DNA from 3 places in the Turicibacter sanguinis genome. Region 3 is predicted to be linked to each of the others. Evidence: riboswitches for the same ligand, from Rfam matches in the RefSeq annotation. Region 3 holds a riboswitch; each other region holds the start of a gene.
The links. A riboswitch is a leader RNA that binds a small molecule or an ion and turns the genes downstream of it on or off. The one in region 3 is predicted to bind S-adenosylmethionine.
Positions count from the first base shown of each region.

Region 1 (6,652 bases), 520 kb from region 3:
ATAATTGATTCCTGCTTCAACAGATGGGAAGCTCGTTCCATTGCCGTAAGGATTATTATCTGTCGCATTCATCCCAAATAAGTTATTCTTATCAATACTTAAACTACTTTTTCCCCATCCACTTTCATGAATTCCCATAGCGTACTGTAAGGCACCATTAATCCCATACTTATCTTGAACAGCATAGAAGTATTGGCCTGTATTGACTAACTTTCCACCTGCTCCACCATTCGAATTTGTATAATTATCAAAAATATTAGCTGAATAATTTGATTTCGACCTAACTGGTAGATATTGATAATAATTATAAAATGGATTTGATTGATTTACAGCACCTTGACCATTAACCTTAATGTTACGCCAGTTTGTATAAAAATAAATTCCATCATAACTATAATATTTAACATTAGAACTCATCCAAGATGGTGCTTTTCCAACAATCACTTTTGAATAACTATTAGCCTTTGTTACATTACTCGTTAGATAATGAACTAACGTTCCATTTTCATTGGCATAATAAGATGGTGATTGAACTGTTGACGTACTAAAAGTAGTAATTCCTCGTTCATTTATATCATTATATTTATCTAAGTATTGATCATAATAATTCAACTCTGGAACATCTAATGGTTCAGTTTTTTCTTGTAAACTATACATTGTTGTTCCGCCTGGAATATAATAAGCAACTGTCTGAATTTCATACTTTACCTTTGTCCCATCATTATTTAAATCTAATTCAAACCAATGAGATTCAGATTTAGGAACCTTCCCTTCATATCCAGATAAATAAATATAATAATAATTCGTATCTTCTCCTAAATATAACGCATCATCTACATAACAAGAGTTTACATATGTATTATGTTCAGATTGTCCACCAGATGGATATAAATTATGATTGGGCTTACATTGTAATGCCTTCATAATTTCTGAAGTAGTCTTACCTTCTTTTGATTGCTGTCCATCAGGAACAACTTGCCATAGCTGAACTAATCCACTTCCAGAACTTCGACTTTCAATGGAGAATAAACCATCATCTTCTAAATTAATTGAAGCAGTTTCTTCAAGTAATTCTTCCTCAATTTGCTCTTCTGGACTCTTGCTTTCTTCTGATCCATCAGCGCTATCTAAATCTTCTTCTACTTTAGGAATCTCTAATTCTACATCTTCAGTTTCTCCGAATTCTTCGTCATTTGGAATTTCTTCAGGTAAACCGTCCCCCGGATTCTGAATCTCTTCATTTTCAGTACTTTCATTAGATAAGTTTCCATCTAAATCTGGTAGATCGTCTTGACTTGAATCAATTGATTCTTGAACAATATCTGAATTATTTTCTACTTCTGACTCATATACCGTAGCATTAACAATCGCCCCAAAGCTACTAAACTGATTTATTAATAATCCGATTGCTAATGTTCCCTTTAAGACTTCCTTCTTGCCCCGCTTTCGATTCATTTTCACAACTCCTTCTCCAATACATAGCTCCTTTAATTATAAATAATTTATACATTTTTGTCATTAAAACATAGATAAAAAGAATATTTTGACACTCTTTTGTATATAATAAGAAATTTAGTAATAAAAAAAGAATTCAAGTATACTTGAATTCTTTTTTTATTCACCTTTACTTAAAATCTGAACACGTCGTTGAAGACTTTTAATGGTAGCATGTTTCATACTTCCACCATCTTCACCATCAAGCGTCCATTTCACGTCCTGTTCACTCTCAACTGTAATTCGATCTGTTTTAAATGTTACCACGTATTCAGGATCATATGTTCGATTTAAAAAGTCGGTTAAAATACGATGAATATCAATCAAATTTTTAGGAGCTCGAATTAATGTTACCTCAAATAGTCCATCATTTAAATCCGCTTGATTTCCAAATGCATTTTTAATCCCTGCTACAGAATCCGAATTTGAAATCATTCCAAAAATATAATCTCCCTCAATAAAACCCTCACGATGATAAATTTTACACTGATAAGATTGAATCGTTGGAAGTTTCATTAATCCTTCAATTAAATAAGCAAGTCCCCCGAGCATATTTTTGCGCGGTTGTGGTGTTTCATAAGCTACGTCTGTAAAAGCCCCAAATGCAGCAACATACATAAAATAACGCTCATTAAACATCCCGATATCAATTGGCATTGGTTTCCCATTTAAACAGAGTTCAAGTGCTTTTGGAACATTTTTAGGAATACCAAGTGTTGATGCAAAATCATTAGTTGTCCCTGTTGGAATATAACCAATCGGAGTATTCCCATTTGCTTCAATTAAGCCAGTGATTACTTCGTTCAACGTTCCATCCCCACCACTTGCGATAACCAAATCATAACTTCGAGCGACTTTCATTTTACTCACAGCATCATGCTTAGCTTTCGTTGGATAAACTGTCACTTCATATCCAGCTAAACTAAACTGAGTGACAATCGATAAAAGGTAATCCTTGATCATCCCACGACCTGACGTCGGATTGATTATAAGTAACAGTTTTTTTAGCACACTAGGCACTTCCTTTCAAAAATTTAAAGTTTTATAGCATAGTATATTATAGCACTCTCTCACATAATAAAAACCTGATTTTTTGTAAAAAAATCAGGCTATTATTATACATCTATTTAATATTAAAGTGAAGCTTTTAACGCTTCTACTTTATCTAAGCGTTCCCATGGTAAATCTACATCAGTACGTCCGAAATGTCCATATGCAGCTGTTTGTTTATAGATTGGGCGTCTTAAATCTAACATTTGAATGATTCCCGCTGGGCGTAAATCAAAGTTTTGACGAATTACTTCGACGATTTTAGCATTCGTAGTTTTCCCTGTACCGAATGTATCAACCATAATTGAAGTAGGCTGTGCGACTCCAATTGCATATGATAATTGAATCTCAATTTTATCTGCATACCCTGCAGCAACTAAGTTCTTCGCCACATAACGTGCAGCATATGCAGCAGAGCGGTCTACTTTTGTTGCATCTTTACCTGAGAATGCTCCACCACCATGACGGGCATATCCTCCGTAAGTATCAACAATAATTTTACGTCCTGTTAATCCTGCATCTCCATGAGGTCCACCGATTACAAAACGTCCTGTTGGATTAACTAAATAACGAGTATTTTCAGTTACTAATTCTTGTGGTAATACTTCATCAAATACATATTTTTTGATATCTGCTTCGATTTGCTCATGAGTTACTTCTGGTGAATGTTGAGTCGATAATAATACAGTATCAATAGCTACTGGTTTTAAAGCTTCATCATATTCAACTGTTACTTGAGTTTTTCCATCTGGACGTAAATAGTCTAATGTTCCATTTTTACGAACTTCAGTTAAACGACGTGCTAATTTATGAGCTAACGAGATTGGTAATGGCATAAATTCTTCTGTTTCATTTGTAGCAAACCCGAACATTAAACCTTGGTCTCCTGCTCCGATTGCTTCGATTTCTTCATCACTCATTGAACCAGTACGAGCTTCTAACGCTTGGTCAACACCCATCGCAATATCAGCCGATTGTTCGTCAATTGCAGTTAACACAGCACATGTATCTGCGTCAAATCCATATTTTGCACGATCATAACCAATTTGACGAATTGTTTCACGGACTGTTTTTTGAATATCAACATACGAAGACGTTGTAATTTCCCCAAACACTAACACTAATCCAGTTGTTACCGATGTTTCACAAGCAACACGTGCCATTGGATCTTTGGCTAAGATCGCATCTAAAATTGAATCTGAAATCTGATCAGCAATTTTATCTGGATGACCTTCTGTTACTGATTCTGATGTAAATAAACGACGTTCTGACACTATAATATCCTCCTTCAATTCACATTAATACTCTATATTATTAAGCTTTAGATATAAAATCATGCTTCGGGCCGTTAATTTTTGCAATTAACTTGAATCTAATCCTATTTTCCACTAAATTATATTCTAACAATGGTTGTTACATCGCCTTCGCGATGTAAAGTTTGTCTAATTATAGATTTTATGTGTATTCACAAATACAGTGAATACACACTAATAGCACTAATGGATAACATCTGCAAAAAACGCAGATGTATAGTTCATCTATTCCGACAAAGCCGGAAAGATGAGCTAACAAAAAAAGCCCGCTATAAGCGGACTTGAATAGGTAGATTCAAACCCTCTTATTGCTCGAGTTAAACTCGCTTGGGTCGGCACCTTTCAATTTCAGAGGTTGCCGCGACTTCATAGGCCCCTATGCCTCCATCGCTCTTAATAAGAGTATATTATTGTAATTTTATTAAATTTAATTCTTATCTATTATAAAGCCTTTTTATTTATTTGTCAAATATTAGCGACTTATTCTGTAAAATCAAGTTCAACATTTGAAATAGCATCGAAGCGAGTCCCAATTTTCTCAGTTGTAATATGGATTTCTTTAACATCTTTCGACACACTATCAATATGCTTACTCAACTTATCCCATCGCTCTTTATAACGCTTGAATTCATCCCCTAATTTATTCAACTCCTGTTGAATAATTAAAGCATGTTGATCCCGTTCTAAATTATTTAAAATCACTTGAATCGTTGTCAGTGTTGACATAAAAGTTGTAGGTGACACAAGCCATACTCTTTTACGTTGCGAATAAGCTACTAAATCTGGGTGATAGGCATTAATCTCAGCAAAAATTGCCTCTGCTGGTAAAAACATCACAGCCTGATCTGAAGTTTCCTGCGGTGTCACATATTTATTGAAAATATCATCAATATGTTTCTTAACATCTTGTTTGAACTGTTTCTCTGCTAGTTGACGCTCTACCTCCCCTAAAGTTCGATCCATCATACGTTGATAATTTTCAAGTGGAAACTTCGAGTCAATCGGTAAATCCCCCATTGGAAGTGGAGCATGAAGCATGGCATCTACAATAGTTCCATTTGATAACTTATACTGAGTTTCATAAATACGATCATTCTTTTCACCGAAAACAGCTGCCATAATTTGATAAAGTTGCACCTCACCAAACGTTCCTCGACTTTTTTTATCTGATAACAGATTTTGTAGTGATACAATGTCCGTTGATAAACTTTCAATCTTTTTCTGTGCTTCATCAATCTTTGCTAAACGAACCAAAATATTTTGAAATGTCTCATTCGTCTTATTAAATGACTGATCTAGCCTCTCATTTACCTTATCATTAATACGCAGCAAATTAAACTCAATCCGTTCATTTAACTTCGAAAAATCACTCTGTAATTGTTGATTCACCAAAGACGTATGCTGATTCAATTGATCTCGCATCACCCGCTCAAACTGTCCATAACGCTCAAGCACTCGCTCATTCGCCTGATTAAAACTCCCACTTAACTGAAAATTAGCATCCTGAAGTCGCTTCTCCATTCGTTGTTGCTCCTCAAGCAATTGTTTCACCTGCAAATCTAACTGTGGATTTTGACGACTTCTTGTATATAAATTTTGTCTGATTAAAATTAACAGTAATAAAAAAATAACCACAATTAATAAAATATAAACTACCGTCACTAATATCCCTCACTTCACCCATTTATTAACATTATTTTACCATATAAAAGAAAAGAACTTGAAGAATTAATCTTCAAGTTCTTTTTTCTCACCAAAATAATCTTTCACAATATAATTAGGACGTCCCTTAACCTCATTATAAATGCGACCAATATACTCTCCAATGACTCCTAAGAAGATTAACTGTACTCCTCCTAAGAATAACATGATACAAACCATTGATGACCAACCTGCCGTTGGGTTTCCATTGATCGCTGTATTAAAGAAAATGTATAGTAAATATGCAAATGCCACAAACGCCACTAAAACTCCTGTATAAGTTGCAAAACGAAGAGGCGCATTTGAAAATGCTGTGATTCCTTCAATTGCATAGTTAACAAGTTTCATGAAACTCCACTTTGTTTCACCCGCAACACGTTCAACGTGATCAAACTCTAGACAAATCGATTGATATCCAACCCATTGGAATAATCCTTTTGAGAAACGATTTGACTCTTTTAAACTAATTAAATCATCAACTGCACGACGACTTAACAAACGATAATCACGAGCTCCGTCAATGATTTCAACGTCACTCATGCGATTAATCACTTTATAAAACATATTGGCAAAGAAACTACGAATAGGTGGCTCTCCATCACGATTACGACGTCGTGTATAAATATTTTCATATCCATCTTCGTAAAGCTTAACCATTTTAGGTAAAAGCTCCGGTGGATCCTGTAAATCAACATCCATAATAACGACGGCTTCTCCACGAGCATATTCCATTCCTGCAAGCATCGCTGCTTCTTTTCCAAAGTTACGAGAAAAATCAATTAAGCAAACACGCTCATCTTTTTCACGCAACGCTTTAATTAATGGGACTGTCTGATCTTTTGAACCATCATTCACATAAACAAATTCAAATTCATATCCATTAATTTCATTCGTTACTTTTATAATTTCTTCATAAAAACGTTCAACTGTTTCTTGTTCATTGTAACACGGTACAATAATGGAAATCAGCTTCCCCATTAAGTCCACCACCTAAAATAATTTGATACTTAATTATATCATAAATTTACAAATTTATTGACGCTTTATTTTTTGAATCATCTGTGTAAACTCACCAAATCCATAACTGGCTAATA
Region 1 covers NZ_CP053187.1:1,368,677-1,375,328, reverse strand. The annotation lists gene HLK68_RS06735 (N-acetylglucosaminidase) at 1-1,455, opposite strand, end outside; gene HLK68_RS06730 (diacylglycerol/lipid kinase family protein) at 1,615-2,505, opposite strand; gene metK (methionine adenosyltransferase) at 2,628-3,818, opposite strand; SAM riboswitch class I at 4,160-4,260, opposite strand; gene HLK68_RS06720 (DNA recombination protein RmuC) at 4,338-5,519, opposite strand; gene HLK68_RS06715 (glycosyltransferase family 2 protein) at 5,586-6,536, opposite strand; gene HLK68_RS06710 (glycosyltransferase family 39 protein) at 6,591-6,652, opposite strand, start outside.
Region 1: it holds a riboswitch for S-adenosylmethionine, as region 3 does, so the genes downstream of both, metK (methionine adenosyltransferase) here and HLK68_RS09130 (methionine ABC transporter ATP-binding protein) in region 3, are expected to answer to the same signal.

Region 2 (6,652 bases), 980 kb from region 3:
TATGTTTACGTACTTTTGTCATGAATGAAGACATAACATCAATTGCAATTTGGTCTACGCGATCATCGTTGTTTCCGTATTTAGGGAAATCTCCTTCAACTTCGAAATCAACTGCGATTCCAAATTCATCACGAACTGGTTTAACTTTAGCGTATTTGATAGCTGATAATGAGTCAGCTACTACTGATAATCCGGCAATACCAGTTGCTGAAACGCGTTCTGCATCTGTATCATGTAATGCCATTTCGATACGCTCATAGCTATATTTGTCATGCATGTAGTGGATGATATTTAATGTATTAACATATAAATCTGCTAACCATTCCATTACTTCATCATAACGTTCCATTACTTTATCGTAATCTAATACTTCGTCAGTAATTGGAGCCCAATGTGGTCCAACTTGTGCTTTAGATTTTTCATCTTTACCACCGTTGATTGCATATAATAATGCTTTTGCTAAGTTTGCACGAGCACCGAAGAATTGTAATTGTTTACCAACTTTCATTGGTGATACGCAACATGCGATAGCATAGTCATCTCCATAGATTGGACGCATGATGTCATCATTTTCATATTGGATAGCTGAAGTTTTGATTGACATTTTTGCACAGTATTCTTTGAATCCTTGTGGTAATTTAGTTGACCATAATACTGTTAAGTTTGGTTCTGGAGCTGGTCCTAAGTTATCTAATGTATGTAATACACGGAATGAGTTTTTAGTTACTAATGGGAATCCATCAGTTGACATACCAGCGATTGATTCAGTTACCCAAGTTGGATCTCCTGAGAATAATTCATTGTAGTCTGGAGTACGAGAGAATTTAACTAAACGTAATTTCATTACGAAGTGGTCCATCATCTCTTGTGCTTGTTCTTCTGTGATTACTCCATTTTGTAAGTCACGTTCAATATAGATATCTAAGAATGTAGAAGTACGTCCTAAAGACATTGCAGCACCGTTTTGTTCTTTGATTGCTGCTAAATATCCGAAGTATAACCATTGGATAGCTTCTTTAGCTGTTGTAGCTGGTTTAGAAATATCGAAACCATGTTTCGCAGCCATTTCTTTTAATTCTTTTAACGCACGGTATTGTTCTGAAATCTCTTCACGTAAACGAATAGTTTCTTCGTCCATGATACGAGATGTATTGTTATGATCATTTAATTTTTCAGCCATTAAACGGTCGATTCCGTATAAAGCTACACGACGGTAGTCCCCGATAATACGTCCACGTCCATAAGCATCTGGTAATCCTGTGATAACACCTGATTTACGAGCAGCACGGATTTCTGGAGTATAAGCATCGAATACACCTTGGTTATGAGTTTTACGGTATTCAGTGAAAATGTGAGATACTTCTGGATCTACATGGAATCCATAAGATTCAGCAGCTTTTTCAGCCATACGAATTCCACCAAATGGTTGTAAAGAACGTTTGAATGGTTTATCAGTTTGGAAACCAACGATTGTTTCTAACTCTTTATTTAAGTATCCTGGTTCATGAGAAGTAATAGTTGATACGATTTTAGTATCTAAATCAAGAACTCCACCAGCCTCACGTTCAGCTTTAGATAATTCCATTACTTGATCCCATAATTTTGTTGTTGCTTCTGTTGGTCCTGCTAAGAATGAATCGTCACCCTCATAAACAGTAATGTTTTGATTGATAAAGTCACGCACATCAATTTTTTCTTTCCAGTTTTCACCTTTAAAGCCTTGCCAAGCTTCCATGATAATTCCTCCTTGTGGTCCAATTTGAACCTCTCTCTGAAATTTCGAATACCTGTTACTGCACTTTGATTTTATAACAGATAGCCTCATTTTGTAAAGGGTTTGCATAGCATCATAACATTTAACTATCCCCATAAACGTTATAACGTATATATCTTTTACATTGTCTATTATATTGCCGATAATGGAAAAAATCAACTTATATGCTCTAATATTTTGAAATTTTATTGTGACATTTTTATCCACCTAAAAAAACTTCTTTAAGATACATCCTAAAGAAGTTTTATATTAGGACAATATAGATTTTATTCCTAATATAACAATTAATATTCCACCAAATATATTAGCTTTATTTCCAATTATATGACCTAATTTTCTACCAAAGGTTGCTCCCATATAAGATAAAAGAAAGGCAACACCTGAAATGCAAATGACAGCTAACATAATCTGCTCATAAATTAGTCCATACGTAATTCCAGCAGCTAACGCATCGATACTTGTCGCAATACCAAACATCACTAATAATCTAAACGTGATTTTATTTGTTTTTCCAGTTCGTAAACACTTAACCTGACTACACTTTTTTTGTTGGCAAATCGGATACGGACAATTATCTGGTTCTTCTTCAAATGTTTCTTTAATCATTCTTGACCCCAAAATGATTAAAATAACACCTGCAATATATTGATTATAAGTTGTAATATTTCCACTTACGATTGTCAGCGAGATAATTCCTAAAATAAATAATAATCCTTGAAAAAATCCAAAGCTTGTCGCTACCTTCAAGCGCTGTCTTATTGAACTTGTAGCTCCATCCATTCCGAGTGTTATTGAAACAGCAAAAGCATCCATTGCCAACGCTACTGACATTGTAATAATAACAATAATGTAATCATTCAATAAAATCTCCCCCATCTCTAATCTTCCTTGCTCCTACATCTTATCTATTTACCTCATTTAATATACCTATTTTAAAATTAATCTAGAATTATTAAATATTGTATAAAAAATTAGGAACGCTAAACAAAAAAATATTTTTTAATTTCTTACCTTATATATATGTATTTCTGTATAAGTTAAAAAATGGAAAAAATAGATTGACTTTTAAACTAAACGCCTTATAATAAGTATTAAGTCACAACAAACTAAAATTTTATACAGATACACAAACTCTTATCAAGAGCGGCGGAGGGACAGGCCCTGTGATGCCCGGCAACCATCAATTAATGATACGGTGCCAATTCCTGCAGATTTTTATCTGACAGATGAGAGAAAGTGTGACATTACATGCAAATGTAGTCCACCTTTCTACTTATCTAAGTAGGAAGGTTTTTTTGTATCAATGTTAAATGACTTATCTAAGGAAAGGGGAGAGAATATGATTATCCTTGATCAAGTTAAAAAAGTATTCCAAACTTCATCCGGCCAAGTAACAGCAGTTGATTCTGTTAATCTAGAGATTAAAAAGGGAGAAATCTTCGGAATTATCGGCTACAGTGGTGCTGGAAAAAGTACATTAATCAGAATGTTAAACTTACTCGAACGACCAACCGACGGGACCGTTACAATTGACGGAAAAGATCTAACTAAGGTATCTGCTAAAGAACTTCGCTTAGCACGTCAACAAATCGGAATGGTATTTCAACACTTTAACCTACTTTGGTCTCGAACTGTTTATGAAAATATCGCCTTTTCTCTTGAAATTGCTGGCGTTAAGAAAAATGAAATCAAACCTCGTGTACTAGAATTAATTCAATTAGTTGGATTAAGCGGGAAAGAAAATAACTACCCTTCCCAATTAAGTGGAGGTCAAAAGCAACGTGTCGGAATCGCTAGAGCGTTGGCAAATAACCCAAAAGTTTTACTGTGTGATGAGGCTACATCAGCCCTCGATCCACAAACAACAGACGAAATCCTAGACTTATTAGTCACAATTAATAGAAAATACAATTTAACTATCGTTCTAATTACACATGAAATGCATGTCATTCAAAAAATCTGTCACCATGTTGCCATTATGGAAAATGGTCGTATCATCGAACAAGGTGATGTCTTAACTGTCTTTAGAACCCCAAGTCACTCCGTTACTAAACGATTTGTAAAGCAAGTTGTCAATGAAGACGAATCACTTAATACGTTAGATACCCTATCAAAACAATTCCCTGATGGAAAAATTGTTTTATTAAAATACTTCCAAGGAAATGCTGAAAAACCATTTATCACAAACGTTATTCGACAATATGATGTTGATATTAATATTATTCACGGGAAAGTTGTTCAAACACAAGATGGTGGTTATGGATCACTTTACGTTCAACTAACAGGAAATGATATTAATTCTGCACTTAATTATTTAAAAGAGGCAGGAGTAGAAATTGAGGTGATGGCACGATGATTTCATCATTACTACCGAATGTACGCTTTGATAAAATGTTTGATGCCACAACTGAAACACTATATATGTCACTAATTGCTTGTATTTGTGTTTTCTTATTAGGTCTTATCATCGGATTAATCTTATTCTTAACAGGACCTAATCAGTTACTTGAAAATAAATGGATTAATCGTATTTTATCTGCTTTCGTCAATATATTCCGATCAATTCCATTCGTTATCTTAATTATTTTGTTACTTCCATTCACAAAATGGTTAGTCGGAAGTATGTTAGGTCCGAATGCTGCACTTCCTGCTCTAATTATTGGAGCAGCACCATTCTATGGTCGATTAGTAGAAATCGCTCTTCGCGAAATCGATAAAGGAGTTATCGAAGCTTCAGTCGCAATGGGAGCTTCAATATGGACAATTATTTGGAAAGTTTTAATTCCTGAAAGCTTACCTGCATTAGTATCTGGTATTACTGTCACAACGATTTCTCTTGTTGGTTACACAGCAATGGCCGGTGTAATCGGAGCAGGAGGGCTTGGTAATTTGGCCTATCTTGATGGATTCCAGCGTAATCGCATGGATGTTGTATTTGTAGCGACAGTCATCATTTTAATTATTGTCTTTACCATCCAAATGCTCGGAGATTTTATTACTAAAAAAATCGATAAACGTTAAAAGAAATCTGACGTTAAGTAACTATTAGATAAATCCTTAATTTTTCACGAAATTGAGATTTATATAGGAATCGTGGGGGAACACGATAAAAACAAAATCCAAGGAGGAGAATTAAATATGAAAAAATTATCTTTAGGTTTATTAAGCTTTGCTGCAGCCCTAACATTAGTTGGTTGCCAAAATGACACAAAACCAGAAACTTCTACACCAGAAGCGCCAGAAACTGAGGAAGTAAAACCTGCAGAAACGACAAAGTTATCTATTGGAGCATCTGCGGTCCCTCATGCTGAAATATTAGAGTTTGCTGCTCCATTATTATTAGAAGAAGGAATCGAGCTTGATATTACAGTATTCCAAGACTATGTTTTACCTAATACAACGGTGGAAAATGGAGAATTAGATGCAAACTACTTCCAACACATTCCTTATTTAGAAGAATTCAATGTTGAGCATGGAACAAACCTTGTAAATGCGGGTGGAATTCATATCGAACCTATTGGAGTTTATTCTAAAAAATATACATCATTAGATGAATTGCCAGAAGGAGCAACAATCATCATGAGTAATTCAGTTGCTGATCACGGACGTATGCTAGGATTATTACAAACAGAAGGCTTAATCAAATTAGATGATTCTGTTGAAGTTAGCAAAGCAACTGTAGAAAATATCATTGAAAATCCTAAAAACTTAAAATTCCAAACAGATATCGATCCAGGATTACTAGTTCAAGTTTATAATGCTGAAGAAGGTGATGCTGTTTTAATTAATACAAACTACGCGCTTGATGGTGGATTGAATCCAATGAATGATGCTATCGTAATGGAAGGATCACAGTCACCATATGTGAACATCGTTGCAGTTAAGAGCGGAAATGAAAATAATGAAGCAATTCAAACATTAGTTAAAGTGTTACACTCTGAAGAAGTTCAACAATTCATTATTGATACTTACGAAGGAGCAGTTGTCCCTGTATCTGAATAGTGAATCAAATGGCTCTCATAACGAGAGTCATTTTTTAATAAATATAATAGATTTAGAATGAAAGTAAAAAAAAATTCTATCCTAAAAATGAGAAAAAGTATAAAATATAAGCTTTTTTCAAACTGGAAACTTTTAACTATGTTATAATAATGACAAATGAAAGGGTGAGAAACATGATTCAATTTAAATCAACAGTAAATTTTAAAAATGAAAAAACAAATTTAGTAGTTGGTGTATTTAGCGATACGACACATCCATTATTCTTGCAATTAGATAAGGCGTTAAATAAACGTTTATCTGCTTCTTTAGAAGAAAAATTAATTCCTACTACTTTCAAAGAGATTACACCAATTTATCCACTTGGACAAATTGAAAGCAAAAAAGTTTATATCGTTGGTTTAGGAAAATCAACAGACTTTAATACTGAGAAGTGCCGCCAAGTAATCGGACAAGTTGCAAAAATAGCAAAAGATGATGTAACAATCCTACTTGAAACATTTGATAGCAAACAAACCTCAATCAATGAGTTAGCAACGATTTGTGGTGAAGCTATTACACTTGCAACTTATAAGATGGAAACATATAAAACAGAAGAAAAAGTAAAAACTCCAGTCAAGTTCTACATTCATAGTGAATGTTCAATTGAAGCAGATTTAAAGCGCGGTATTATCTACGGAGAAGCAACAAATAGTGCTCGTCAATTATTAAATGAACCAGGAAATAAATTAACAGCAACTAATTTAGCAAATGCTGTTGCAACGTTCGCAAACGAACATAACCTTGAAGTTCGTATTGTTGAAAAAGAAGAAATGGAGCAATTAGGAATGGGAGGAATTCTTGGTGTAAATCAAGGTTCTGTTGAACCTCCAAAAATGA
Region 2 covers NZ_CP053187.1:901,180-907,831, forward strand. The annotation lists gene pflB (formate C-acetyltransferase) at 1-1,735, opposite strand, end outside; gene HLK68_RS04430 (manganese efflux pump MntP) at 2,024-2,650, opposite strand; SAM riboswitch class I at 2,906-3,007, shown strand; gene HLK68_RS04435 (methionine ABC transporter ATP-binding protein) at 3,114-4,130, shown strand; gene HLK68_RS04440 (methionine ABC transporter permease) at 4,127-4,795, shown strand; gene HLK68_RS04445 (MetQ/NlpA family ABC transporter substrate-binding protein) at 4,913-5,776, shown strand; gene HLK68_RS04450 (leucyl aminopeptidase) at 5,950-6,652, shown strand, end outside.
Region 2: it holds a riboswitch for S-adenosylmethionine, as region 3 does, so the genes downstream of both, HLK68_RS04435 (methionine ABC transporter ATP-binding protein) here and HLK68_RS09130 (methionine ABC transporter ATP-binding protein) in region 3, are expected to answer to the same signal.

Region 3 (6,652 bases):
GAGAATGATTGATTTGTTTCAAGAAGCTGCTTATGAGTATGAAGAACCGTATGGATTATTAAAGAAGCAGTTTGAAAAGGGACGAATTGTCATTTTTGATGTGGAATCAACGGGTCTTGATGTGACTCAAGATGAAGTTATTCAAATTGCAGCTATTGAATTGGTGAATGGTGAGTATACTCGTTCATTTGAACGATTTATTAAACCGAGCCACTCGGTTGGAGACTCAGCTTTGGTGCACGGATTTAGTGATGACTATTTAAACGAACATGGCGAAGAGGCGAGAGAAGTCTTTTTACAGTTTCAAGCGTTTGTAGAAGGCGCTTTATTGATTGGTCATAATGTTCAATATGATTTAAAAATTGTGAGTAGTCAGATGAATCGTTTAGGTCTGATGTTTGAAAATTCAATGGGCTATTATGATACCTTAGATATTGTTAGGCGCCTGTATCCAGATTTGAAAAATCATAAGTTAGATACCGTCAGCGCCTATGTTGGTGTGAGTCATGAGCCGACGCATAATGCGATGGATGATATTTTAGCAACAAAAGATGTGCTCGTTAAAAGTATGGATTTGTTAATGACGCATCATGAAAACCGTAAAAAAGTCATGAAATTTTATGAACCTCATTTATGGGGAGCGATTCAAAGGTTAAAAGAAATTCAAGACTGTTTTGAAACACAGCCGCCACATGTTGCGATGAAAGGTTTAATAGATGCTTTTGAGTGTGAGGATGAAGCACATAAGCAAAGTATCATAGAGTTACTTAATTACATTGGGGCGACCTATCATCGCCTGCATCATACGAATCCACATCAACCAAATTTAGAAATTTGGATTCAAATGCTTAATTTGATGGCGTTATCAAGCAGTGAACTTGATCGTGTCATGAAAGAGGAAAATAAGCTTGCAATTATTACGGTGCATCAGTCAAAGGGGCTTGAGTTTGATCATGTGATTATTCCATTTATGAGTCAGGGGATGTTCCCGCTCGATTTTGATGGGATTAATCAAGAGGAAGAATGCCGATTATTTTATGTTGCGATGACTCGTGCGAAGCAGAGCTTATTATTGACGCGCCATATGAAAGAAACCTCTTCATCTAGAAGGGTGAAAGAGCGAAGTCAATTTATATCGTTTTTATATTCATAAAGAAGAATGAGCCAAAAAGTATGAATGAAAGGGTTAAACGATTATTTGAAATAAAAAAAGAGTCTCAGTTACCTGAGACTCTTTTTTATTCTGTCACTTTGTCAACAACGATGAAGGGTTGTAATTGATAAGGTTTAGGTGCGACTTTACGATCTTGCCACATATAGAAGAAGCGTTCAAGTGGAAAAATAGTATATCCATCTTGCCAATGGTCTGATGTATCATAAGGATCAGCAAAAATTAAGGTATCATCTCCAATACTTGGTGTTCCATTGTTATCATATCCAATAATAGAGACCCAATGACCATCCCAGTCTCCCCATTCAACCATAACGGGTCTTCCTGCTTTTAAGTGTCCTGTTAGCCATGTGACGAAGTAAGAATCTTTAGCATCGTCAACCCAAGCTTCAGTATCGTCACTATTTTCTGAAGCGTATAAAGATGATGAAGAGAAGGTCGGTTTTAGATTTCCGATATTAGAAGGGGTTGCTCCATCCTCTTCGCTTACCAAGTCAGCCTCGGTATAATCAGCGCGATAACTTGTTTCTAATACTTTAAATCCTTCTAAATTAGAAAAGAAGTTGTACATGTCTTCAACGGTTGTGCCATATTCATGAAAGTTATTAGCACTTCCAGGAAGAGCGCCTTCCGTATCATCGTCAACACTTGAACCCATGGCAAGTGCGATATCCCATTCTGTTAAATCAGTTTTTCCCATATTCCAAAGTGTCATTAAAGAAACGGCGTTTCCACATGACCATTCCGTTGTTTGTTGCATCGTTTTAAAACCTTCAATGAGGGTTAAGGTTTCGTCTGATTTTAATCGATAAAAATCGGGATTAACATAAAATCGTGAAGTAGCGTTATCACCTAAAAAGTTATAAGAATCTGCTCCCCCCAATTCATCGTAATCTTCTCCCTCAATAAAATCTGGTTTTAATTTAACTGTCTCAGAAACGGTTTTAACTGCCTCCTCTTCAAGTGGTTCAATGGCAGGTATTTCATTTTGATTTTGGCATCCTGTCATCACCCCTAATGCCATAATTAAAGTTAATAATGAAATTTTTTTCAAAAGTAATCATCCTTTCAAATTTTGATTTTCGTAATTTTATTCAACATTATGTTTAGTATTTATAAACTTTTTGAGCAAAAATAAAATGTTTAGATGAGAATCATCGAAACAAAAGAGAGGGGGAATAGCTAATTTATTAACGTTTTATTGCTCATTAATCATATATTAAACGATTTTTAAGGATAAATCAATCATTTTTATTTAAAAAATTCATAATTTTTTACAATTTATATAAGTAAACATTTAGATTATTATTTTTGTTCTACAAATGGAGAAGTTTCATCTCAAGAGATGAATAAAAAGAAGTAAAAAAAGTAAAATTGTTTTAATTGAATTGGTAGATTTATAATCTTAGTTATTGTATGATTAGCTATAAAGCATTGATTTTTGCGATGTAGATTTAAAAAGTAAGGACGATGGTAGATGAATGATAATTACCAAGCATTTTATTGGAGTAAGCTTGATAATGTGGCGAAGTTATATTCACTCGTATCGAGTACAAAGGCAACAAATGTATTCCGAATTTCGGTCAAAATGACAGAACCAATTCAAGCGGATTACTTATCAGAAGCTGTCGTGGGGGCACTTCTTGAAATGCCATCATTTAGTGTACGTCTAAGGATGGGAATTTTTTGGTACTACTTTGATATGAATATTCAAAAACCAAGAGTTCGTAAAGAGTTTACGTATCCATGTTCAAAAATGACGAAGTACACTAATAATGGTTATTTATTTAATGTCACCTATTATGAAAACATGATGCATCTAGAAGTTTTTCATGCTTTGGCTGATGGAGCAGGCGCATTACAGTTTTTACAGGTTCTATTGTATCAATATTTAAAAAGAGTTTATCCTAATTCAGTCAATCAACATTTACAGTTAATGAGTGACCAACAATCTCAACGTGCAATGGATGAGGACAGTTTTTTAAAAGTTGTGTCGGATCGAGATGGAAAAGTTATTCCAACGACTTCTAAAGCATATAAAATACTAGGAATTAAAAAACGTCCTCAAGAATTAAAAGTGATTCATGGAATGATGCCAGCAAAACAGATTGTTAAATTATCAAAACAATATGGCGTTAGTATGTCTTGTTTTTTATCTTCTTTATTAATTTATTCGATTTATATGGAAAATGAGAAATTCACAAAGAATAAGCGACCAATTACGGTGACAATTCCATTTGATTTAAGAGCCCGTTTTGAGTCAAATACTGTGCGTAATTTCTTTTCTAATGTGACGGTATCGGTTAATGTTTTAGAGGAGATGAGTTTTGAAGATATTTTAAAGCAGGTATCCATTCAATTAATTGAGGGGCAAGATCAACAAGTTGTGACGCATAAAATTAAAGATAATGTGAGTGCTCAAGAAAATTTAGCCATCCGTTTTGCTCCACTGTTTATCAAAAATACGGTGATGAGACAAATTTATTTAAAGGCCGATCAAGGGGTGACAACCACGTTATCGAATCTTGGGCGTATTGTCTTTTTAGATGAAATTTCACAGTATGTCGATCAAGTACGCGTCATGCTTCCGGTGACACCACATCAACGAATTCGTTGTGGGGTTTGTTCATTTAAGGAGACGTTAGTCGTTAGTTTTACATCATCATTAGAAGAAACTGATATTCAACGATTCTTCTTTAGATTTTTAAAAGATCAGAAAGTTGAAATTACAATTTCATGTAACGAGGAAATAAATAATGAGATATTGTTCTAAATGTCAAATGAATGTAGAAAATGAATTGAAAAGATGTCCTTTATGTGGGGAAATATTGGACTTAGTTGAAATTGAAGTGGTTCGAGATTATCCATCCCGATTTGCAAAGAAACGTCGCGTGCCGATTCGTAAACTGATTGTATTTATGGCCATGGTGATTATTTCGTATTCTTTTATCATCGGAATTTTTCATGATTTTAATTGGAATTGGGTCTTTATTATTGTGTGTTCTACTTTATATTTGTCAGTGAGTGTTATTATTGGCTTAAGAGTGAAAAAAAATATTGGACCAAATATTTTGACGCATGTCTTTGGTGGAACTGTATTTGCCGTTATTTTAGATTATTTACTTGGCTATCAAGGGTGGTCATTGAATTTTGTGTTTCCATTGGCACTGATGGCAGGAACATCTGTCTTTACATTGTTAATTATTTTAAGACCAAAGCGTTTTACAGATTTTGCAAGTTATCAGTTACTGCTTGGCGGTATTGGATTGTTTTTATTAATGCTCGTTTATTTTGAGTTAATTAGTTTTCCAGCGGTTGCAGTGGTTGCAGGATATTACGCCTTAATAACGTGTGTTGGGATGTTTATGTTTGCTGATCGTAAACTGATTCATGAAATAAAAAAGAAATTTCATTATTAAAAAGACTTTACATTCCATAAAATGGATGGTATAGTATCCGTAAGTTAAAAAAGAAATAAAAATGGATTCCTTATCAAGAGAAGTGGAGGGACAGGCCCTATGAAGCTTCAGCAACCGGTACAGTCGTACACGGTGCTAAATCCGACAGATTAATTCTGGCAGATGAGGAGCGCGAGTTGTAAGTTAGACTAAGCGTTCTTCAAATTTTTGAAGGATGACTTAGTTTTTTTATTAATTAAATATAAAACCTTATCAAGAGAAGTGGAGGGACAGGCCCTATGAAGCTTCAGCAACCGGTACAGTTGTACACGGTGCTAAATCCGACAGATTGATTCTGGGAGATGAGGGGATTGTTTATTAGAGGACTCTAATGAGACGGACCCCAGCTTTTGATAAGGGGTCCGTTTTTTTATTTCAACTGACAAGGAGGGAGATAGAAGATGATTGAGTTAAGACAGGTAAGTAAGAACTTTGAAAGTCAAGGGCAAGTGGTTAAAGCTTTACAAAATATAAATTTAAGGGTGAATAGAGGTGAAATCCTTGGAATCATTGGGTATAGTGGAGCAGGAAAAAGTACGTTAATCAGATGCTTGAATTATTTAGAAATTCCAACAGAGGGAGAAGTGTTGATTAATAATTTGGTTCTGGGGCAATTGAATGCGAAGCAATTAAGAGAGGCTAGACGAAAAATCGGAATGATTTTTCAACATTTTAATCTCATGAAATCACGTAATGTTTATGAAAATATTGCTTATCCGCTAAAAGGTCAAGGATTGAATCGTGATGAAATAAAGGAGAAGGTTGATCGTTTATTAAAGCTTGTTGGATTAGAGGAAAAGGCTAATGTCTACCCTAATCAGTTGAGTGGGGGTCAAAAACAACGTGTGGCAATTGCTCGGGCATTGGCAAATGATCCAGAAGTGTTGCTTTGTGATGAGGCGACATCAGCTCTTGATCCTCAAACGACTAAATCGATTCTTAGGTTGTTAAAAGAAATTAATGAACGGTTAGGAATTACGATGGTATTGATTACGCATCAAATGGAGGTTGTTAAAGATATTTGTCATCAAGTGGCGGTGATGGAAGAAGGTGAAATTGTTGAAGTAGGACCTATAGTTGATGTTTTTTCAAATCCTAAAGCAACTATTACAAAGGATTTTGTGGCCAATGTATTTCAGGATGAACGGATTTTTGAGTTATTAGAGTCGAGAGGTTCGTTTGAAGAATTAACAAAACTTGAAAAACTTGTGAAGATTTCATTTGTTGGACAACAGACAGGTAAAGCCTTTATTTCTAATATTTCAAAGTTGTTTGATATTGAGGCGAGTATTTTATTTGGAAGTGTGGAGATGATACAAAAAACGCCCATTGGGCATCTAATTGTCAGTTTACATGGCGATGAGAAATTGATGAGTCAGGCACTACAGTATTTAAATGATAATCAGATTAAAGTGGAGGTGTTAAGTGATGGTCGAGTTCTTTAATCAAATTTGTCCAAATGTGGTCGAGTATTTTCCTGATTTATTAAAAGCACTTAACGAAACGTTATTAATGGTTAGTATATCGGGGATTTTTGCAACGATGATTGGATTGCCAATTGGGGTTGTTTTAGTGGTGACAAGGCAAAATCATTTGGTTGAAAATAAATGGGTCTATTATATCATCGGAAAATTAATGAATGTTTTGAGATCCATTCCTTTCATTATCTTGCTTGCGTTTATTATGCCATTTACGAAGTGGATTGTTGGCACAACGATTGGGTTAAAAGGGGCTTTAGTTCCGTTAATTGTGGGGACGACACCGTTTGTAGCGAGACAAGTTGAGTCGGCACTGTTAAATGTTGATGATGGGGTAATTGAAGCAGCAAAAGCGATGGGATCGAGTCCATTTGAAATTATCTATCGTGTCTTGTTAAAAGAAGGATTACCAAATATCATATATGCACTCACGATTACGATCGTAAGTTTGATTGGATTTTCAGCTATTGCTGGAAGTGTTGGTGGAGGTGGTCTTGGAGATTTTGCCATCCGTTATGGTTATCAATATTTTAAAGGAGACATCA
Region 3 covers NZ_CP053187.1:1,885,324-1,891,975, forward strand. The annotation lists gene HLK68_RS09110 (ATP-dependent helicase) at 1-1,153, shown strand, start outside; gene HLK68_RS09115 (cysteine peptidase family C39 domain-containing protein) at 1,239-2,225, opposite strand; gene HLK68_RS09120 (hypothetical protein) at 2,649-3,944, shown strand; gene HLK68_RS09125 (DUF6320 domain-containing protein) at 3,928-4,590, shown strand; SAM riboswitch class I at 4,658-4,759, shown strand; SAM riboswitch class I at 4,837-4,938, shown strand; gene HLK68_RS09130 (methionine ABC transporter ATP-binding protein) at 5,031-6,074, shown strand; gene HLK68_RS09135 (methionine ABC transporter permease) at 6,058-6,652, shown strand, end outside.